DNA from 3 places in the Pontibacillus sp. HN14 genome. Region 3 is predicted to be linked to each of the others. Evidence: predicted binding sites of a transcription regulator. Region 3 holds the regulator's gene; each other region holds the start of a gene.
What was found. The regulator LexA, encoded in region 3, represses DNA repair genes until DNA is damaged. The targets are predictions, from matches to a motif close to CGAACATATGTTCG.
Positions count from the first base shown of each region.

Region 1: the regulator LexA is predicted to act here: its motif matches at 3,996-4,009, upstream of uvrB (excinuclease ABC subunit UvrB).
Region 2: the regulator LexA is predicted to act here: its motif matches at 5,687-5,700, upstream of LQ226_RS05330 (DNA polymerase IV).

Region 1 covers NZ_JAJOLR010000009.1:5,692-13,743, reverse strand. Annotated here, with positions in the region: gene LQ226_RS19270 (ATP-binding protein) at 1-2,077, shown strand, start outside; gene LQ226_RS19265 (peptide chain release factor 3) at 2,223-3,797, shown strand; gene uvrB (excinuclease ABC subunit UvrB) at 4,084-6,063, shown strand; gene uvrA (excinuclease ABC subunit UvrA) at 6,072-8,052, shown strand, end outside.
Region 2 covers NZ_JAJOLR010000001.1:1,033,350-1,041,401, forward strand. Annotated here, with positions in the region: gene LQ226_RS05315 (MFS transporter) at 1-736, opposite strand, end outside; T-box leader at 830-1,083, opposite strand; gene LQ226_RS05320 (ABC transporter permease) at 1,178-3,454, opposite strand; gene LQ226_RS05325 (ABC transporter ATP-binding protein) at 3,451-4,152, opposite strand; gene LQ226_RS05330 (DNA polymerase IV) at 4,394-5,665, opposite strand; gene LQ226_RS05335 (hypothetical protein) at 5,858-6,085, opposite strand; gene LQ226_RS05340 (hypothetical protein) at 6,110-6,688, opposite strand; gene LQ226_RS05345 (hypothetical protein) at 7,030-7,536, opposite strand; gene LQ226_RS05350 (MFS transporter) at 7,680-8,052, opposite strand, start outside.
Region 3 covers NZ_JAJOLR010000001.1:674,812-682,863, forward strand. Annotated here, with positions in the region: gene LQ226_RS03400 (C39 family peptidase) at 273-914, shown strand; gene LQ226_RS03405 (MerR family transcriptional regulator) at 1,053-1,463, shown strand; gene glnA (type I glutamate--ammonia ligase) at 1,500-2,837, shown strand; gene lexA (transcriptional repressor LexA) at 3,018-3,647, opposite strand; gene LQ226_RS03420 (YneB family resolvase-like protein) at 3,951-4,601, shown strand; gene LQ226_RS03425 (DUF896 domain-containing protein) at 4,693-4,926, shown strand; gene tkt (transketolase) at 5,167-7,161, shown strand; gene sirA (sporulation inhibitor of replication protein SirA) at 7,376-7,813, shown strand; gene LQ226_RS03440 (YneF family protein) at 7,885-8,052, shown strand, end outside.

The DNA of each region.
Region 1 (8,052 bases), on a different contig from region 3:
TTATAAGAATGAGCGTCAAGGGGTCGAGCAGTATTATGTGATTCAGTTTGACATTACAAATATGGTGGAAGCCGAGCAAGAATTAAAAGAGCTTTTAGAAGAAACGAATCGAACGAAGCTTACGCTTGAACACTATAATGAGTTAAACCATGCATTATCCATCACGCTCAACATGGATGAATTGCTTGAGACGGTATTGTTCCAGCTTCAGCAGATCTTCTCGTTTGATAAAGGGATGTTGACGGTGCTTGGTAGTTCTGAATATGCAAGTATTAGCGTGTCAGAAGAAGCGGCTAAGCGGATGCGTGCCTTTATTCAAGAACAGGTTTACGTGCGGCTAGAAGAAACGGAAGCTCCTTATGTGGTGAAGAGGGAAGCGCTTGAAGGGGAACGTGGGTATCATGAGGGAACGCTCTATAGTTATGACGTCTTCGCTCCTGTTTTTGACGCGAGGGGTGAACTTCAGGCCGTGTTTGGCGGAACCCGTGTAGGATTGCCATTTAATGAAGAAGAATTACTGGAGCTTGAAGGCATATTGAGTCGTGTCTCCTTATCATTTGAGAAGTTGTTCTTATATGAAGAAACGGAACAAAGTCGTCAATTGAACCAGGACATTATCGATAATGTGAATGAAGGGATCCAGTTTATTGATGAAGAAGGGGCGCTCATTCAGTATAACAATCAGCTGTGTAGCTTCATGGAGGCAGGGGATTGTGAGAAATGCCTCAATCAACCGTTCTCCTATTGGCTGACGTTTTTCAACGATCGGGTTGAAGAGCCTGATGCAATGAAGGCCTTTTTTGAAAAAGCGATCTTCCAATCTACCGGAAGTTCTCAATACAGATACGAGGTTGCAGGATTAGATCGAAGAATTATAGAAGTGTACGCAGAACCGATCTATCGTCGTGAAGAGCGCCTCGGGACGTTGTTTGTTCATCGCGACATTACGTCTCAATATGAAGTGGATCAAATGAAGTCAGAACTTGTGAGCACGGTGAGTCATGAACTACGCACGCCCCTTGCGAGTGTACTTGGATATACAGAGCTAATGCTCAATCGTGATTTGAAACCTGAGAAACAAAAGAGGTATTTGACTACGATTGAGAAAGAGGCGAAACGCTTAACGAATTTAATTAACGATTTCCTCGACTTGCAGCGGATGGAGTCAGGGAGACAAGTATATGAGAAAGAATTGGTGAACGTTGAAGAAGTCGCTCAGGAAGTGATTGACTCCTTCCCTTATTCCGCACAACACGAAGTTTATCTTAACAACCATTCTTCTAAGCTGCCTGTGATGGCCGATAGGGAAAAATTGATTCAGGTGTTTACGAATTTAATCAGTAATGCCATTAAGTTCTCTCCGAATGGAGGGAAAGTGGTCGTGACGATGAACGGAAACGAGCAGGAACTCTTTATCCACGTTGCGGATGATGGACTTGGCATACCGGATCCGGAACTGCCAAAGTTGTTTAAGAAGTTTCACCGTATTGATAATTCAGAGCGTCGAAAGATTGGTGGAACAGGTCTTGGACTTTCCATTGTTAAGGAAATCATCGAAGCCCACGGTGGCTCCATTTCTGTTCGTTCAGAGGTCGGAAAAGGAAGCGTCTTTACGATCATCCTTCCTCTTGCTCAGCCGAATGCGGAGGGGGATGGCAGTGTGCTTACCCCTGATTTGCCGCTTATTATGGTGATCGAAGATGATCATAGCCTAGCGATGTTGATCCGGGAGGAGTTAAAAGGGACCGGATTCAATGTGCTTCATTACGCAAGTGGTGAAGCGGCGGTTCGTGAGCTCGATACGTATGAGCCAGACGGATTTGTAATTGATCTGATGCTTGCGGATGAATTAGATGGCTGGGATGTGATTAAGGAAATTAAAAAGCGACCGGCATTAGAGAATATCCCGATCTTTATCTCGACAGCTCTCGATGATAAAACGAAAGGCGAGGAATGGGGCATTGAGCATTATTTAACGAAACCCTACCCTCCGAATAAGCTATCGACAACCATCCTCAGAACGTTATTACAACAAGAGAAGAATGGTCAGATCTTAGTTGCAAAGGATGAAGAGTGAAATTGACTTGTCTACTTTATCGTGCTATGTTTGATAAAATTAAGATGACGTAAATGGATAGGCCGCTCCATTTGATCTCTGGATCAAGGTGTGGCCTCTATTATGTGAAAAAAGAGAAGTTCATCATGTGATGGGAGAATGAACAATGAGTGTACAAAACGAAATGAAAAAGCGCCGGACGTTTGCGATTATCTCGCACCCGGATGCTGGTAAAACAACGTTAACAGAGAAATTCTTATTATTTGGTAACCTGATTCGTGAGTCAGGTACCGTTAAAGGGAAAAAGACGGGCAAATTCGCAACATCTGACTGGATGGATATTGAGAAGCAGCGTGGTATTTCTGTCACGTCTTCTGTTATGAATTTTCCTTATAAAGATTACCAGGTCAATATCTTAGATACCCCTGGTCACGAAGATTTCAGTGAGGATACGTATCGTACTCTGACTGCCGTGGATAGTGTTGTCATGATTATTGACGGAACAAAGGGGATTGAGGCGCAAACGCTTAAGCTCTTTAAAGTTTGTAAGATGCGCGGAATTCCGATCTTTACGTTTATTAACAAGTTAGACCGTGAAGGCCGAGATCCTTTCGATCTATTAGATGAAATTGAATCAGAGCTTGGCATTGAGACGTATGCCATGAACTGGCCTGTTGGAATGGGCAAACGTTTCAGAGGAATTCTTGACCGTCAGAACGACCAATTTGTTCAGTTCACAGGGAATGAAACGGAAACGTCTATTCCGTATAACGAGATTAACGATCATCCTGAATTGGCTGAAGATGAGACATTTGCCGGTGCATTCGAAGAGCTTGAGCTGCTTGAAGGAGCTGGTGTTGAGTTTTCTATGGATGCGGTCCAGAATGGAGAGCAAACGCCTGTATTCTTCGGTAGTGCGCTTGCGCCATTTGGCGTTCGTACGTTCTTTGAAGAATTTATCTCAATGGCCCCTCAACCTGCACCACGTAAGGCTTCAGGTGAAATGATTTCACCGGATAAAGAAGAGTTCTCAGGCTTTATCTTTAAGATTCAAGCCAATATGAACCCGGCTCACCGTGACCGTGTGGCATTTGTACGCGTTTGTTCCGGTAAGTTTGAAAGAGGAATGAACGTTACGTTAGACCGAACGGGTAAGAGTATTAAATTAGCTCAGACGCAGCAGTTTGTTGCCTCTTCTCGGGAAACGATTCAGGAAGCTTATGCGGGTGACATTATCGGAATTTATGACCCGAACGTTTACCGAATTGGTGATACGCTTGTAGAAGGGAAAGATACGTTCCACTTTGAAGAACTGCCACAGTTCCCACCTGAAGTATTTAAGAAAGTTGTAGTGGAGAACGTTATGAAGTCGAAGCAGTTCAAGAAAGGACTTGAGCAGCTTGTCCAAGAAGGGGCTATTCAGTTGTTCCGAAGCCTTCGCAGTGACGAGTATATTATCGGGGCAGTCGGACAACTTCAGTATGATGTATTTGAATATCGTATGAAGAACGAATATAACGTAGGCGTCCGCTTTGAAGATATCGGAGAACGGATTCCTCGTTGGCTGAACTCAGAACAAGTCGATCGTTCGAAGTTCGACGACCGCAGCCTACTTGTAAAAGACCGTGAAGACAACTATCTTGCTCTATTTAAAAACGACTTCTCCTTACGTTGGTTCCAGGATAAAAATCCAGACATTGAACTCATCGACCTGTTTGAAGTCAACCAATATAGCCAATAATAATAGTAGAAACAAAAGCTGGTGGCCCCCACCAGCTTTTTCTTATACTTTAGAGAGTGAAAGCGTGTCAGACACCCGTTCCCCCTTTAAAGCAGTGCAGCGTGTCAGACACCGTTTAATGCTTTAGCGGATAGCAGGGTGTCTGACACCCTGCGGTGCTTTAATAGGGTGAAGGATAAGCCTTCTGAACATAATAGTCGAATGTTTGTTCGCGTCTATGTTAGAATAGTGAGAGATTGTGGTAAACTACGGTTATAAAAGTGAATGTAGGAATGGAGGTTGCATCTTGGAGAAAAAATTTGAATTAGTATCTCAATATGAACCACAAGGAGATCAGCCAGCAGCGATAGAGAAGATCAAGCAAGGCATTGAAGAAGGGAAGGTGCATCAAACCTTACTTGGAGCTACCGGTACCGGTAAAACGTTTACGATGTCGAACGTTATTAAAGAGATTAACAAACCAACTCTTGTTATAGCTCACAACAAAACATTGGCCGGCCAACTGTACAGCGAATTTAAGGAGTTCTTCCCTGAGAATGCTGTGGAGTACTTCGTTAGTTACTATGACTACTATCAGCCAGAAGCGTATGTTCCTTCCACAGATACGTTCATTGAGAAGGATGCTAATATTAATGATGAGATTGATAAACTACGCCACTCGGCGACATCGGCACTATTCGAACGCCAGGATGTCTTGATTGTTGCCAGTGTCTCGTGTATCTACGGGTTAGGTTCACCAGAAGAATACCGCAACTTGGTGCTCTCTATTCGTGCAGGCATGGAGAAAGATCGTGATGAACTCCTTCGTGACCTTGTCGATATCCAGTACGCCCGTAATGATATTGACTTCCAGCGTGGTACATTCCGCGTGCGAGGCGACTCTGTCGAAATCATACCAGCTTCCCGTGAAGAGCATTGTATACGAGTTGAATTTTTCGGTGACGAAATTGACCGCATTAGGGAAGTGGATGCACTCACAGGCGAAATCGTCGGTGACCGAGAACACGTAGCGATCTTCCCGGCTTCTCACTTCGTTACCCGTGAAGAGAAAATGAAAGTAGCCATTAAAAACATAGAACGTGAACTTCAAGAACGATTGAAAGAATTGAAGGATCAAAATAAATTACTAGAAGCCCAGCGCTTAGAACAGCGCACAAACTATGATTTAGAAATGATGAAAGAGATGGGCTTCTGTTCAGGTATTGAAAACTACTCCAGGCATTTAACGTTAAGAGATAAAGGTGCGACACCCTATACATTAATAGATTACTTCCCGGACGACTTTCTAGTCATTGCGGATGAGTCCCATGTGACGATTCCACAAATTCGAGGGATGTACAACGGAGACCAGGCGCGTAAACAAGTCCTTGTGGACCACGGCTTCCGCTTGCCTTCAGCTCTTGATAACCGCCCTCTTCGTTTTGAAGAGTTTGAGAAGAAACTGAATCAAATTGTTTACGTATCAGCAACACCTGGACCATACGAACAAGAACATTCTCCTGAAATGGTCGAGCAAATTATTCGTCCTACAGGTCTTCTGGATCCGAAAATTGAAGTTCGTCCGATTCAGGGTCAAATTGATGACCTCATCGGGGAAATCAATATGCGTAAAGAGCGAAATGAGCGTGTCCTTGTTACAACCTTAACGAAGAAAATGTCAGAGGATCTCACTGATTATCTGAAGGATATCGGTATAAAAGTAGCTTACCTTCACTCAGAAATTAAGACGCTTGAGCGTATTGAGATCATTCGGGAGCTACGAAAAGGAAAATACGATGTGCTCGTGGGAATCAACCTGCTTCGTGAAGGGTTAGACATACCGGAAGTTTCCCTTGTAACCATTTTAGACGCAGATAAAGAAGGATTCCTTCGTTCCCAGCGTTCGCTAATCCAGACGATCGGACGTGCTGCTCGTAATGAAAACGGACAGGTCATTATGTATGCTGATAAGATGACAGATTCTATGAATATTGCGATCGATGAAACGAATCGCCGTCGTGAGAAGCAAATGGCTTATAACGAAGAACATGGCGTTACACCGACAACGATTAAGAAAGAAATTCGTGATGTTATCCGTGCTACTGTTGAATCTGAGGAAACACAAGAGACAGACGACCGTCCAAATGTTTCAAAAATGAGCAAGAAGGAAAAAGACAAGATGATCGAAAATATGGAGAAAGAGATGAAGCAGGCAGCAAGAGACTTGAACTTCGAACGAGCTGCTGAACTACGAGATCTTCTCTTGGAACTTAAAGCGGAAGGATGATCTAGTACATGAGCCAGAAATCAATCAGTATTAAAGGGGCTCGTGCCCACAACTTAAAAAATGTTGATATTGATATACCGAAGAATAAATTAGTCGTATTAACAGGGCTATCAGGGTCAGGAAAGTCTTCATTAGCTTTTGATACGATTTATGCAGAGGGACAGCGTCGCTACGTTGAATCTCTCTCTGCCTATGCCCGTCAGTTTTTAGGACAAATGGATAAACCGGATGTAGACTCAATCGAGGGACTTTCACCGGCTATTTCAATTGACCAGAAAACGACGAGTAAAAACCCCAGGTCAACTGTTGGGACAGTAACGGAGATCTATGACTATCTTCGTCTCCTCTATGCGCGTGTGGGGCACCCGACTTGTCCGAACCATGGGATTGAAATTACATCTCAAACAGTTCAGCAAATGGTGGATCAGCTCTTAGAGTACCCTGAACGAACAAAGATGCAAATCTTAGCACCCGTTGTATCAGGACGTAAAGGGCAGCACGTAAAAGTTCTTGAGAATTTGAAGAAAGAAGGGTACGTGCGCATCCGCGTGGACGGAGAAATGCGAGAAGTAACAGAAGATATTTCTCTTGAGAAGAATAAAAAGCACTCGATCGAAGTCGTCATCGACCGCGTGGCCATTAAAGACGGTGTTTCAGGACGCCTGTCTGACTCAATTGAAACGGCTCTCCGTTTAGGGGAAGGGCATCTTATTGTAGACGTTATTGATGATGAGGAGCTGCAGTTTAGCGAGCATCACGCTTGTCCGATCTGTGGGTTCTCCATCGGAGAGTTAGAGCCTCGTATGTTCTCCTTCAACAGTCCTTATGGGGCTTGTACACGATGTGATGGTCTTGGGACACAGCTTGAGGTCGATTTGGAACTTGTAATTCCTGATTGGAGTTTAACGTTAAATGAACATGCGATTGCTCCTTGGGAACCGAATAGCTCTCAATATTATCCGCAGCTGTTAAAGAGCGTTTGTGATCATTACGGGATTGATATGAATGTGCCGGTAAAAGATATTCCAGAATACCAGATGGACCGTATTCTTAATGGAAGTGGAGATGAAAAAGTTTACTTCCGCTATGAGAATGATTTCGGCAAAGTGCGAGAGAACGAAATTTATTTTGAAGGTGTTATCTCAAACGTAGAAAGAAGATACCGTGAAACGACTTCTGACTATATCCGTGAACAAATGGAGAAGTATATGGCTCAGAAGAAGTGCCCGAAATGTAAAGGATACCGTCTGGATGAAAAACCGTTAGCGGTTCTTGTTAACGGAAACCATATTGGTGAAGTTACTGATCTTTCTGTCCATGAAGCTTATACCTTCTTTGATAACGTAGAGCTATCAGAAAAAGAAGAAACGATCGCGCGTATGATCTTGAAAGAGATTTGTGATCGATTAAGCTTCCTGATTAACGTTGGTTTAGATTATTTAACATTATCTCGGTCTGGAGGTACCCTGTCTGGTGGGGAAGCCCAGCGTATCCGATTAGCTACGCAGATTGGGGCAGCGCTGACTGGAGTCCTTTACGTTCTTGATGAGCCTTCAATCGGTCTTCACCAACGAGACAACGATCGTCTAATCTCTACGCTTCAAAATATGCGCGATCTAGATAATACGCTCATCGTAGTAGAGCATGATGAAGATACGATGCTTGCCGCTGATCACTTAATCGATATAGGCCCTGGCGCAGGAGCCCATGGGGGGCAGATTGTTTCAAGTGGTACCCCTGAAGAAGTAATGAAAGACAATGGGTCACTGACAGGGCAATATTTATCAGGTGAGAAGTTCATTCCACTCCCGCAGGAGCGTCGTAAACCGGATGGTCGCTATGTTGAAATCGTTGGAGCAGAAGAGAATAACTTGAAGAAAGTAAATGCCAAATTACCGCTTGGCGTTCTTTCAGCAGTAACAGGTGTCTCTGGTTCTGGTAAGAGTACGCTCGTAAACGAAATCTTACACAAAAGCCTTGCTCAACGAC
Region 2 (8,052 bases), 360 kb from region 3:
TAGAGAAAGCAGCTTCCAAAGAATCAATAGCTGCCACGAACACCATTATAACGCCAACTAAGAAGTAGGTTAGCATCATAAAACGATGGTTTCTTGAAAAGGACCACACATCTTTCCAGTCTCTTTTAAACATTTCATAAGAAGGTTTTTCGAGACTATCCCTCTCTTTATTCGGTTTAGGGAGATAAAAAATAAGCAACGCTGCGATCAAAAAAGAAACTCCATTCAAGATAATCGAAATTTTATAGCCTCCTACCACTAATAATGCTCCTGCAATAGCTGGTCCTAACACAAATCCACCAGAGTCCAGCAAGCTTCTCCATCCATTAAAATGTTTCCTCTTCTCTGACGGAATCAGGTTCGTTATATACGACAAAGCTGTCGGTTCGCTCATAGCACTGGCCATATAAATAATTAGTACCAGTCCGTAGACTATTGTTAGGTTGTTCGTTAAAGGGATCAACAATACCAGCAACCCCCGTATAAAGTCTAATCCAATCATCATATTTCTCTGATTGATACGATCAATTATACTGCCGGCCCATAAATTTGTGGCAATAACAGCAATTGGTCTTGCTATATATAAAAAGGTAACAGCAAGCGGTGATCCTGTTTTGTCTAACACCATGAGATTTAATGCAATAAGGTAAACCCAATCCCCTAGTGCAGAGATTCCAAGCGCTGCTAATAAGATGATAGAAGCGTGCTTTCGTTGCTTTCGATAGACGTGATTCATTTGATTTCCTCCTGTTGTAAGCTACTAACCATTATTCAGGAAGAATGAATCTGTTTACTTTTGCACATAAAAAACACCCCCAAGATTTCTCATCTTGGGGGCGATAATTAATCCGCGGTGCCACCCCAGTTTATTAATATGTCTCCATATTAACCTTTTCGGGTACGACATGTATGAATGCATATACCCTAGCTCTGTAACAGGAGCACCTGGCGCACGATCCCAACTGAATGTTCCCATGCGCAGCTCTAGAGGTTTGGTTCAACCAGTCACGTCCGCCCCTTTTCACCAACCGGAGCTCTCTTTAGGAAATGATGCTGATTTACTCTTCTCTTCACAGCCTTTTAATAATTTCTATAATATTACCAAACTCCCCCACCCTTGTAAACCATTCTTTAATTAGTAAAAGGGTGTCTGGCACCCTTTATCTCGCTAAAGCAATTAATCTTGCTGTTTTTTCAGGGCTTCTTGTAAGGAAACCTTTTTTAGTTTCCTTCTTGAGAGAGTTAAAGATACGTAATAGGTGAATAAGATCGTAACCAAACTCATGCCAATCATTAAGGGACTCAGGTGAACAGGCATAGCGAAACCGGTCTGTTCAACGAGTGAATTCATGAGTTGATCAATGCTTAAGATTCCAATTGGGACAGACAGGATAAACCCAATCAAGACGATTGGTGTATAGACATTTATAATAAGCTTAGAAACTTCTTTATCCGTATAGCCCATGACTTTAAACAGGGAAATTGACGGTGAATTCTCTTCCACGATTAGATTCGTAATGAGGGTTAGGACAATTACCCCTATTAAGAATGCGAAGCCCGCAATGCCAAATACAGAGTACCGTGTTAAAGCAGATGTGGATTCAAAATTTTCAATGATGTCTTGTTTATTCTCAATAAATAAGACGTTTTCTGAGTTTTCCGGCTCTTTATTTGTCCATTTTCCTGTATAAACCTCTTCTGGATACCCTAAAAACTTATTTACCTCACCACGTTCATCATAAATGGAAAAGCCAATATAAACACTCGCGATTCCTTGTACTTTTTTCTTAAGGGTGTTTGAGTTGTAAGCATTCGTTAGAGTAATCGTATCCCCTTCCGCCAAACCGAGTGCGCTCGCAAAGGGTTCGCTCAGGATAACACCTTCTTTAAGTTTGGAATTGAGCAGCTTACCTTCTTCAGTTTTAAGGTGAATTTGGTCTGTGTCAGGCTCTAATCCATAGATCATCGACTGCTGGTCAATTGAATCGATTTTTTCTCCATTCACTTCGCTAATCTCTGCTTCTGCTGCAGTAAATGGGCTTTCCCCTTGGGACGGTGTTTCTTCTTGCAATGTTTTATAGTGAGCAGCGTAATTGTAGGTCAAGATTTCTTTATAGGTTGCATCTACAATACCATCCATACCTTTGTACATCGTTGCCCCAAAGATTAAAAGAATACTAGAAAACATAACCCCTAACAAAATATAAACAGCTCTCGCTTTACTCCTGGCTAACAAACGAGTGCGAAACCGTGTCATAAAGCTTCCCTTATTGAGTAGCGGCAGCCTTTCTAACATGGACTTCTTCCCAGCAGCCGTATCCTTTGGTCGCAACAGATCAAGGGGGGATTGTTGCAAGGGCTTACGGATCACAAAGTAAGTCATAAGGAGTAATATAACATTTGGAATTACAAAACCAATGACAAGGACTTTAGGGTCCCAATCGAAATAAGAAATGCTTGGTAAGTTAAAGTAATTGGAATATAGATCTGTTATTGGAATGGACAATCCAGCACCTGCTGCCACACCGAGCAAAGAGCCTAGCAATCCAATAAAGGCTGCATACATCATATAATGACGAATGAGTTCACGATTACGATAGCCTAGTGCTTTTAACGTCCCGATCTCTTTTCTTTGCATTTCTAAACGGCGCTTCATAATCATAAGTACCATTAGAACCGATAAAGCTAATATAAATAAAGGTAGAGTTGTAATCAACTTTTGCGAGCTTTCAATTTCCGATTCTACAAATTGAATTCGAGGATTCTCCTCTTGATTTAACCATTTCAGTAAGGAGTAATCTTCTGTAACGGTTGATTTGAACGAATCTCTTGCTTGAACAGAAGCACCATCTCCTAATACTTGCGTGACGGTCTGATCAGCAACTGATAAGAGTGTACGTTCTGTCGTAACGCCGATCCCAAATGTACTCGGATCACTAAGAAGATCGCTTTCTCGCTCTAGTATATAGATGTAGTCAGGGAGATAAACGAACCCTGTTACTTCCAGTGCATCTCCGTTTACTTCGATTTCATCTCCTACCTCGATGTTTTGTGCTTTTGCAAAGACAGGAGATAATGCCACTTCTCCAGCTTCTTGTGGCAACGCTCCCTCTGAAGCATACGAGATATTGATCTCATTCGTTAGCGAAAATAACCGAAGCGTTGTGTCTTCATTTGTGTATGGAAGATCCCCATACCTTCTTTCTTCTAATATTAGGTCAAACTTGTCTTCCCATCTTGATAGTTGATTAGAAGGAATCTCATTAGAGAGAATCATATGAAAATCCTCTTGGCTATATTCATCTTTAAATTGAGCGTTCCGATTATCCAAAGTCGAGATTCCCATCGACATAGAAACATAAAGCATAATGGACACAATCAGAAGAATCGTTACGCCTATAAACTGAAACTTCTTCTCTTTAAACTGACGAAGTATACTTTTTCTGAGGATCATACCCACTTCACCTTCTCTGGATCAACGGGCTGCTCATTATAAAAATGCTCCATTATTTCACCGCTTTTCATTCGGATGACTTTATGGGCCATTTCACCAATGCCATTATTGTGTGTAATGATACATACTGTTGTACCATACGTTTCATTTACATATTTCAAAAGGGATAAGATTTTCTTACCTGTTTCTTCATCTAATGCCCCAGTTGGCTCATCACATAGTAAGACTTGAGGATTTTTGATCAGGGCACGTGCAATGGCAACACGTTGCTGTTCCCCTCCACTTAACTGGTAAGGGAATTTGTCCTTTTTATCCCACATTCCAACTTTCTCCAAAATCTCTTTCATGTTAAGAGGATTCTGGCTTAACTCACTTCCTACTTCAACATTTTCAGAAACGGTGAGTGTCGGCATAAGATTATATTGTTGAAAGATAAATCCAAGAGATTGCCTTCTATATTCTGTTAATTCCTTATCTTTCAATTTGGACAATTCATAGTGATGAACCGTTATCTCTCCCTCATCATGACGATCAATCCCTCCAATGACATTAAGCAGTGTAGACTTACCTGAACCTGAAGGGCCCAAAATCGCGACAATTTCTTGATCAGGGATTTCAATAGAAACATTCTTTAACGCATGAACAGTCACTTCACCGCTTTGATATATCTTGTTCACATTTGATAGTACGATACTCATACGCTCATCTCCATTTAATAATTTGAAATATAATTATAAAATCATTTCATTTCTAGCTTCATCTTACCTCAATATATGTAAGAAGACAACGTTTTTTGAACCGAATATATAAAATAAATTCAAAACTCCAGATCTCTATATATCTAAAGCACTAAAGCGTGCCAGACACCCTTTAACAAAGTAAAGGGTGTCTGGCACGCTTTAGTGCTCCACAGTCATAAAAAAACAAACTAGCGTCTGTCTAGTTTGTTTCCGAATCAGATGATTGGTGTTTTTTAAAATCGTCCAGAAAGTCTTTTTGAAAACTGGTGGTTGGGGTCGCTTTTGGCTTAGCCTTTAATTTCTTAAATGGATTGGACCCGTATTTGTCCGTTAATTCTCCAATGGCGGAATACAATTTTTCGTTTTTAGCTTCCTTTTCATACGTAAACAAGTCAAGCTGTAGCGTTGCGTCCTGCTTTTCACTTAGGTCCTGTGCAGTAACACCCATAAGTCGGATAGGCGTCCCGTTCCAGTGGTCTTCCCAAAGTTTTACGGCGTATTGATAAATCTCTTCCACTTTACTGATATATTCAGGTAATTGTTTGCTTCTTGTAATGGTTCTCCGGTCGTGATACCGAATCATTAGCTGAATATTTCTTGAAACAACCTCTTTATTCTCCATACGATCGGCAACTTTCTGTGATAATTGACGAAGGAGTTTTGTAATTTCGATATCATCGGTCGTATCATGAGGCAATGTCTGGGAATTCCCAATACTTTTGAACTCGCTAACCGCATCAGGATCCACAAGTCGATCGTCTATTCCGTTTGCACGATTTTGTAGACGCTCCCCATTAATCCCAAGCTTCCCTTTTAAAGCATACACGTCTGCTTTTGCAAGATCTTCTATCGTATGAATATGGCTATTGATTAATTTCTCAGCGGTTTTCTCTCCTACCCCATACATTTCTCTAACAGGCAACGGCCACAATTTCGTTGGTATATCACGCTTTCTAAGTACCGTAATTCCCATTGGCTTTTTCATATCTGAAGCCATCTTAGCAAGAAATTTATTCGGCGCAATCCCTATAGAACTAGGGAGTTCGAGCTGCTCCATAATGGTCTTTTGGATCCAATTTGCAATATCTAAAGGAGTACCCTGATCTTCGCAATCGGTAATATCCATATACCCCTCATCAATTGAAACAGGCTGAACAAGATGTGTGACTTGAGAAAGAATGGAGAACATCTCTCTAGAAGCCTTTCGATAACGGTCAAAATTAGGACGCATCACAATCATATCGGGACAAAGACGCCTTGCTTGCCACAGAGGCATAGTGGTCTTTACACCCTTTGCCCGCGCTTCATAACTGGCGGTTACAACTATTCCCTTTCGTTCCTCAGGGTTTCCCGCAATCGCGAGAGGTTTACCTTTCAATTCTGGATTGTAAGCCATCTCAACAGAAGCATAGAAACTGTTCATATCAACATGGAAAATCACACGTCCATTCTTCGGATACCACTTCGACAAATCAACACACCTCCTCACTAACGAACATTCGTTCTATAATCTATTGTAACACATCTACCAACCCTACGCCTCCCGTCCAACTCAAAACCCTTTCGTGTCAGACACCCTTTACCTTAGTAAAGGGTGTCTGACACGACCTGGCTCATTACACAGAAAAAAACCCTTCCAACTATAGGGAGTTTGATTATCTCTCTACAGGTTGGAAGGATTTTCTTCCCCTTCGTTTGAGCAAGCAGTCTGATTTTCTTTATTTATGCAAGAACCCATGGAGTTGGCGGTTCTTGCCGCTGCTCGATTATAAACCATATCAAACTTACTTTTCGCAAGCCTGCGCTTTGCAATGGATTCAAAAGGATTTTGCAGCACATTCAAATATGATTCCAGTTGCTCTCTCTCTTCTTGAGTTAATCGGACTTTCATAACAAACCTCTTTCCGTGGAGTATTTATGGTTCCTTTGTTGCCGCAATTTCATCGGAAGAGTTATTCTTATGGTACAAGTGCGGACTTCTGTCCTCTTCTGAACAGGCTAATTTGTTTTCATAATCAATACAGGCATTTTCAAGAGATTCTTTTTGGTACTTTTGAATGTACGATAACCCAGCATACCCTGCAAGTAACGATGTTACAATAATAGATAGCTGATTTTCTGTACCCGTTAGCGTAACAGTGCTTTTGGCTATAATGCCAGCCCCAACCCCTATAATGAGGTCACCAATGACGCCAAGTTCGAATAAAATCGGATCGGTGTTCTTGTTATCTCCATACCGGATTCCAATTAAAAACAATAAGAAACTAATAAACGCGTTCACAATCGTGACAATCAGCATCAACGCTCTCATTGTTCCCCGATAAGAAGATTGGCTCCACTCTTCAAACCCCTTGAACTTAAAATCAATACTTACAATCGGAAGTAAAATACACGCATTTCGTTTATAATGACCAATCAATGCCCCCACCAAGCTTACTAAAATCGCCAATTTAAAAATGTGCCATAGCTCGACTAGTGAATAAACCTGATCCATATCATCACCCTTCTCTATAGTATTATCCTTATCATACTATTATTGTAAGAATTTTCAATCATTTTTAACGTAATTGAATCTATAGCATTAGAGGTTGTCACATTTCAATAGGTAAAAAGTCTATTTTAAATACGAACGCATGTACCATTAGACATGGTCTTTAGCCCTCCTTTAGATATTTATTCCTGAATTTCCGCGGGCATGCTGTCCTTTACTTCGTTCAGTCCGGGGTCTCCTCGTTCCAAAGACACCTCTAGCTAATGTTTTATAGCATTAAACGGGAGATGACGGTTGCTAAAATCAAAAAAGAGAGCACCTTTTCAAGGCACTCTCTAACACTCTTACCATACTCCATAACTTATCCCCATCTTGTAAACTATACCAAAATAAAGGAAGATAACACTTACACCAATCCAAATAGAAGATTTACTTTTCTCAAGCCAACCTGCTATCACCGTTCGAATACCAAATAAAAATAGTATAAGTGATAAAGCTAACCTTCTATTGAACTCCCTCACCATGTAGTCATCGAAACCTGTCTGACCATTAACAATAAAGGGGCCACTTTCTAGCGAGATGGATACAAGAAAACATGAGACCTGGAGGATCATTATTATCGGAAAAACAATCCCTTTGGTTACCCCTTTTTCCTGCAAATACCGGTGTACATTAGATTGGACTTTATTAGAACGGATATACGTAATGATAGAGCTTATTACAAGGATAGGAACTCCAAACCATAAAGCATTCATCAACGTGAGTGAGTTCAAAACCCAAATTAAAATCCCTAAACTAATAAAATATAAAACGACGTCACGAAAAGGAAGACGGGTTCCTTCTTGAGCCAATTCATCCTCACCTCCCCGCCCTATTTTATCCTTAAAATGGAATAGAATGCAATATAATACACCCTGGTTCTTTGGTGAACCAGGGTGCTGCGTTCGGGTGATTTATCTAGTTATCTAACTCGGAGTGCCCTTTCTGAGTCAGATTAGTCTTCTTTACGTTCCATCGAACGAAGAACCGCTGTTAATAATATAGCGCCAACTACCATGACAGCACCTACCCAAGGTGTGTGCTCAAGTCCAATAGAGTCTACAATTATTCCCCCAACAAACGATCCAATCGCAATCCCGACGTTAAAAGCTGCAATATTTAAAGCTGATGCTACGTTAACAGCAGATGGAACATATTTTTCAGCCAGGTTCACAACAAGGATTTGCAAAGCAGGAACGTTCATGAATGCAAACAGACCCATAAAGAAGATAGTAATTAAACCAAGTACTTTAAATGGCGCTGTTACCGTTAAGATAAATAGAATAATAGCTTGGAATACAAACATCCAAAACAGAGCTTTTAGTGGA
Region 3 (8,052 bases):
TATCTATCAAAACACTTTCAAAACAGCTTGGATGGATTTTTAAGAATCAGAATGGGTACGTAACCATTCAACTTGATAAAGGTGCAAGACCTTTAAAACTATACAATGGACGGAATGTGTTGTACAGAGGAGACTATGAGGTCATTCGCTTGAAAGATGGAGATCAGTATATGAGTGACCGGATTAAAGAGCTAGACGGGGAAATGTTTATTCCTATAAATGCAATTGATGATATCACAGAGCTACCGATTAATCGAGTTCAAGCAAATGGGATGGATCATTATGTTGTTGGTAAATCAGTCCCTGATAAGATGTTATATAAAGGTGAAGAGTTTACGAATCCAATGGATGTTCCATTGTTAAATCAAATGGATGAGCCTAGACTTTACAACGGGTGTGAAGTAACAAGTTTAGCGATGATGTTACATTACCATGGTATAAACGTGAGTAAGAATAAATTAGCTGAAGAAATTAGTCGGGTTCCTTTAACCTATTCGAATGGTATGAAAGGAAATCCTAATCTAGGGTTTGTGGGGGACATGGAAAATGGACCAGGCTTATCTGCTTATCACGGACCGGTTGTGAAGCTTGCTAAACGTTATGTCGGTGATCGTGCCCAAGATGTAACAGGGAGTAATCCTTCTGAACTATACGAATATGTAAATCAAGGAATGCCTGTTTGGATTATTACAACTACCCGGTTTCAACCTGTAAGCAATTTTAGAACTTGGCTTACGCCTCAAGGTGCCATAGATGTAACCTTCAGTGTTCACAGTGTGGTCATTACAGGTTATACGGATGATTCTGTTTATATTAATAATCCATATGGAAAAAAGAATCAAAAAGTTAATCGTTCGCAATTTGAAAAAGCCTTTAAACAGATGGGAAGCCAGGCTATAGTTATTCAAAGGTAACCCGGTATTATGTATGGGTTTTCATTTGCGCCATAAGGGCTTTTTTTAATATGTAAAAAAAGCTAACATGTGTTGACAGAATTTGAATCATTACATACAATAAATATAAATAAACGTAACGATAAGGAGGGCTAAATCATGAATGATGAACTACGAAGATCGATGCCTCTATTCCCAATAGGGATTGTAAAATCACTTACTGACCTTTCTGCGCGACAGATCCGGTACTACGAAGAACATGATTTGATTCATCCTGTTCGCTCCGATGGAAATCGACGTTTATTTTCGTTCAATGATGTTGATCGTTTATTAGAAATTAAATCGTTAATTGAAAAAGGGGTTAATCTTGCTGGTATTAAGCAAGTGTTATCGATGCAGCCTCAACAACCTCAACCTCAAACTGAATACTCTGAAGAAGAAATTCAGGAGGTAAGAGAAGAATTATCTGAGAAAGAATTACGAAAAATGCTTAAAAATGAATTATTTCAAGCAAACCGTTTTGGTAAATCATCGTTGCGTCAGGGAGAATTATCACGATTCTTCCATTAATATAAACTAAAGTACACTGGGAGGAGAAAGTCGCTTATGGCAGCTAAATTAACTAAGGACCAGATCCTGGAGAAGATCCAGGAAGAGAACGTTAAATTTATTCGATTGCAATTCACTGACTTATTAGGAACTATTAAAAACGTAGAAATTCCATTTAGTCAGCTTGATAAAGCACTCGATAACCAAATGATGTTTGATGGATCTTCCATTGAAGGATTTGTTCGCATTGAAGAATCGGATATGCTTTTGTATCCTGATCTTGATACGTTTGTTGTATTTCCATGGACATCTGAGAAAGGGAAAGTAGCCCGCTTTATTTGTGATATTTATAATCCGGATGGTACCCCATTTGAAGGTTGTCCTCGCTATAATTTAAAGCGTAACTTAAAGAAAATGGAAGAGCTTGGCTTCTCTGCTTTTAATCTTGGTACAGAACCTGAATTTTTCCTATTTAAGTTAGATGAAAAAGGCGAACCAACTATGGAATTAAACGACCGTGGCGGTTACTTTGATTTAGCGCCAACTGACCTTGGTGAAAATTGTCGCCGTGATATTGTTCTTGAGTTAGAGGAGATGGGCTTTGAGATAGAAGCGTCTCATCACGAAGTGGCCCCAGGTCAGCATGAAATCGACTTTAAATACGCAGATGCATTAAAGCACTGCGATGATATCCAAACGTTTAAACTCGTCGTTAAAACAATAGCTCGTAAACACGGTTTACATGCTACCTTTATGCCTAAACCACTCTTTGGTGTGAACGGCTCAGGAATGCACTGTAACATGTCCTTATTCAAAGACGGGGGAAATTCTTTCTTTGATGAAAAGGGCGATCAGCAATTGAGTCAAACAGCTTATCAGTTCATCGCGGGCATTGTGAAGCATGCTACGAATTTCACAGCTGTGACGAATCCGACTGTTAACTCTTACAAACGCTTAGTTCCAGGATATGAAGCTCCATGTTATGTAGCGTGGTCTGGTCAAAACCGCAGTCCATTGATTCGTATCCCAGCTTCTCGAGGGTTAAGTACTCGTATAGAAGTTCGTAGTGTAGATCCTTCTGCGAACCCATACCTGGCTATGGCTGTCCTATTAGCTGCTGGACTAGATGGTGTCGAGAACGGCTTGAAAGCTCCAACCCCAGTTGATCGAAATATTTATGTAATGGATAAAGAAGAACGAGTAAAACACGGTGTTCAAGACTTGCCGGCAACCCTTTCTGATGCATTAGAATTGCTTAAAAAGGACGAAATAATGGTGAAAGCATTAGGCGAACATTTATTTGAACACTTCATTGAAGCGAAAGAAATCGAATGGGATATGTTCCGTACACAGGTTCACCCATGGGAGCGCGAACAGTATTTATCAACTTACTAAGATTGAAAACCCTTGATGCCATTGGTGTTGAGGGTTTTTATTTTTTAACATACTCATCTTGTTACAAAAAAATTTACAGACAAAATGATCAAACAGATATTTATTAATAGTGATATAAGAAAAAGCATCGAATGATAATCATTCGATGCTTTTTTCAATGTTTCCGTATTTATATTGAGTTTAGTGAATATGGCGATATAATCCGACAACTTTTCCAAGAATGCTTACATTTTGAACAATTATTGGATCCATTGTAGCATTTTCAGGCTGCAAGCGAATGTGATTTGATTCTTTAAAGAAACGTTTGACCGTAGCCTCATCATCTTCAGTCATAGCCACTACAATATCACCGTTTTGTGCTGTTTGCTGACGTCGTACAATGACCATATCCCCGTCTAAGATTCCAGCTTCAATCATACTTTCACCTTGCACCACAAGAACGAATATATCGTCATCTTGTGCGGCAAGCGTATCAGGTAGAGGAACATACTCTTCAATGTTTTCAATAGCTGTAATTGGCATACCTGCTGTAACTTTACCTATTACAGGAGCATACGTTGCTTCTCCTTTAGGAATGGTAGTGATGGCATCTTCTTCTAACTCTAATACTTCAATAGCTCTTGGTTTAGTAGGGTCTCTTCTGATATAGCCTTTTTTCTCTAGTCTTGACAAATGTCCGTGAACGGTTGAACTAGATGCTAGTCCTACAGCCTCACCAATCTCTCTTACAGAAGGTGGATAGCCTTTTTCTAGTACACGGTTTTTAATGAAATCTAGTATTGCTTCCTGCCTTTTTGATAGTTTCGTCATATTCTTTACACCTCGTACATATCATTTATTACCGTCATTATACCATGATAGGAAACGATATACAAACATTCGTTCGCAAATGTGTTGACAAGAACGAATGTTCGTATATAATGATGTGTAGACACGAACAAAAGTTCTTATTTTCTGGAGGCGATGAATATGTTTCAAAATCTATCAAAACTAGACATAGTATATTTCTTGTTATTTGCAGGCGGCTTAGCCTTTATGTATATTGGGTTACTCTTAAGTTAGGCTTTACTTAAATAGGGACACCGCTATATGATAGAGAAAAAAGGAGATTCTATGAAAGCAATCATCTATTGTCGCGTCAGCACAGAAAAGGAAGCACAAGTTTCGTCTTTAAAACGGCAACGAATCGAACTAGAAGAATTGGCTACTAAACACGGATTTGAAATCCATAAAACAATAGAAGAGCAGGCAAGCGGGTATGATATAGAACGAGATGGGATCTTAGAAGTTTTAGAAATATTAGCAAACGAAGAAGCGGATGTGCTACTAATCCAGGATGAGACAAGGCTTGGGCGGGGGAATACAAAAATTGCCTTGTTTCATCAACTTACTAAACTTGAAGTCCCTGTTTATGCTGTTTCTCACCACGGAGTGCTTACACTTTCTGAATCAGACTCCATGGTTTTGCAAATTGTAGGAATTGTAGAGGAATATCAAAGGAAAATACATAACATTAAGATTAAGCGTGGTATGAGGCGTGCGGTGGATAAAGGATATAATCCTGCTGCTAACCTCTCTAATCAGCATCTAGCACAAGGGCGAGAGAGAAAAGACTTTCCGATCGAGGAGGTTGTTCGTCTTCGATCGAACAATTTGACGTTTGAAGAAATAGCAGCCACCCTTAGAGGAATGGGATTTGATGTATCTAAGGCTACAGTACATAGGCGTTACAAAGAATTCGTTTCACTTGAAAACAAAGCCTAAACGCGTTACGATATAAATAGTAGAAAGGCAAGCATCCTTATGGGACCCTTGCCTTTTTTACTTGGATTCCAACAAGTAAAGGAGCATATAAATGATTTCTCAAGATAAATTAAACCGAATTAACGAATTATCTCATAAATCCAAACAACAAGGCTTATCCATGACTGAACAAAAAGAACAACAAAAATTACGTCAGGAGTACCTGAAGAACTTCCGTAATTCCTTTAAGAGTCAGCTAAAAGGAATGAAAGTAGTAGACCCTGAAGGTAACGATGTAACACCTGACAAATTAAAGCAAGAACAAGAACGTAATAAAAAACATTAATGTAAACACACGAAGGCACTTCGTGTGTTTTTTCTTTTGTATAGGATTTGTAACCTAATGCAATATTTTCCCACTAAGTGCCAAAATATGAATAAGAATGACATTCTATACGCAATTTAAGCTGGTGTAGACAAAGAATTTTCGACTCTTTTTCTTGGAATGCTTGTCACTTAAACGATTTCATTATAGTATTTAGACTGTACATAGTTCGCATTAAGCGAAATGGAAAGGAGCAATTGTATGACACATCAAACAGAACAGCAATCTATTAATACAATCCGCACTCTCTCAATCGATGCGGTAGAGAAAGCGAATTCAGGACACCCAGGTATGCCAATGGGGGCAGCTCCAATGGCTTATACACTTTGGACTGAATTCATGCAACAAAACCCTAAAAACTCAAGTTGGTTTAATCGTGACCGCTTTGTACTATCCGCAGGTCATGGTTCAATGCTTCTATATAGCTTACTTCACCTTTCTGGCTATAATGTAACAATCGATGATCTTAAAAATTTCCGTCAGTGGGGATCAAAAACACCAGGCCACCCGGAATTTGGTCACACAGATGGAGTTGAGGCGACTACTGGCCCATTAGGTCAAGGGGTTGCAATGGCTGTAGGTATGGCGATGGCAGAAGCTCATCTAAGTGCTAAATATAATAAAGACAACTTCAACGTAGTTGATCATTATACGTACTCAATTTGTGGTGATGGAGACTTAATGGAGGGTGTTTCACAAGAAGCTGCATCCTTAGCGGCACACTTAGGTCTTGGGAAATTAGTTGTTCTTTATGATTCTAACGATATTTCATTAGATGGTGACCTAAACCGTTCCTTCTCAGAGTCTGTAGAGGATCGCTTTAAAGCGTATGGTTGGCAAGTAATCCGAGTTGAAGATGGTAATGATACTGCTACTCTTCGCCAATCTATTGAAGAGGCAAAATCGAATACGGATCAACCTACTCTAATTGAAGTGAAAACAGTTATTGGCTATGGTTCACCTAATAAATCAGGGAAGTCTGCCTCTCACGGTGCTCCTTTAGGTGAAGATGAAGCGAACCTAACTAAAGAACACTATAAATGGGGACACGAACCATTCCATGTACCTTCAGAAGTATACCAGGACTTCGAAACAAAAGTTCAAGCACGTGGTGCTGAAGCAGAACAAAAATGGAATGAATTAGTCCAACAATACAAAGAAGCTTACCCTGAACTTGGAGAAGAATTTACTCGTGCGATAAACGATGAACTTCCTTCTAATTGGGACAGTGAGCTTCCTCAATACACACCAGGTGAAGATAAGCTGGCAACTCGTGCATCTTCTGGTGAGATGATTAACGCATTGTCTAAGACTGTTCCAAACTTCTTCGGTGGAAGTGCTGACCTTGCGGGATCTAATAAAACGAGTGTAAGTGGAGAAGAAGATTTCTCTCGTAACAACTATGCTGGACGTAACATCTGGTTTGGTGTACGTGAATTTGCGATGGCATCTGCATTGAATGGTATGGCACTTCATGGTGGACTAAAAGTGTACGGTGGTACATTCTTCGTCTTTAGTGATTACTTACGCCCAGCGGTTCGCCTATCTGCTTTAATGGGGGTACCTGTTACGTATGTATTTACTCATGACTCTATCGCTGTCGGGGAAGATGGCCCAACACACGAACCAATTGAGCAACTGCCATCCCTACGTGCTATGCCAGGTTTATCCGTTGTACGTCCTGCTGACGGGATCGAAACGGAAGCAGCTTGGCGCCTGTCTCTTGAATCAAACTCAACTCCGTCTGCCCTTGTATTAACACGTCAAGGACTACCTACTCTTGAAGGTACAAGTTATGAAGGTGTGAAAAAAGGTGCATATGTAGTAAGTCCTGCTAACAAAGAGGAAGCAGATTGCCTTCTGTTAGCCTCTGGCTCTGAAGTACAACTTGCCGTTCGCGCTCAAGAGAGTCTTCGTGAGAAGGGTATTGAAGCGAGTGTCGTAAGCATGCCTTCTTGGGATCGTTTCAATGCACAGAGTAAAGAATATAAAGAAGAAGTGCTTCCAAGTACCGTAAAAGCTCGACTAGCAATCGAAATGGCTTCTCCATTTGGTTGGGAGCGTTATGTAGGTCTTGAAGGAGATGTGTTAGGCATTGACACGTTCGGTGCATCAGCTCCAGGAGATCAAGTGATGGAAGAATACGGATTTACTGTCGATAATGTAGTGAGCCGTGTAGAACAACTGCTTAAGTAAAAACAATAAAAAACCTGTAAAAGACTTTCTTTTACAGGTTTTTCTTCTATTTCTTCAAAACGACGACTGGAACAAGTAGTGGCTACTGAGACTTGGTACGGAAGTAAGCATATCAATTTGTGAATTCGACAAAACTTTCGCAAGTTGGCTGACGAAATTAGACACATAATTTCTTCCAGATCGGGTAGAATGTCTCTAACAAGGGGGACATGCTATGCGTGAATATGCTTTATTTTGGATTAAGGACGAATTTTCAAGCCACTATTTTCATAAGACCAATGTGTTATTTGATTTTTTGAAAGAATGGAAATACAACCCTGATCAGACGCTATCAAGCACACAGTTTCAGTATGTTACAAAGCCCATTCCGCTAGATATGTTAGTCCACTACGTCACGGAGAAAAATCGTAAACCGGTTGAAATGACCTATTATAAAAATAAGATGTCATTCATTATTCAATGTAAAGGACAAAACATCAGGTTAACGCAAATGAGCGACAGAGAGGTGCGAATCACAGCAGAGAGCCTTCATCAGGCGGAAACCATAATATTTGAAACGCTGCGAACATTTAATCATTCATTTTTTATTATGGATGAGGATATGCGCCAATATGGATGGATTGCGCCTATTAAAAAGGAAGCGATTCTCTAGCCTGCTATTGTATTCTCCTTCTCAATTTACTATAATGTTTGAGAGACAACATGAAGGAGGAAATTTGTACGATGTCCATTGTTTGGGTAATTGTTATTGCCATTGTAACGTTACTTGCTGGCGTAGCACTAGGCTTCTTTATTGCCAGAAAGTACATGATGAACTACTTAAAGAAAAACCCACCGATTAATGAACAAATGTTGCGTACATTGATGATGCAGATGGGACAAAAGCCATCG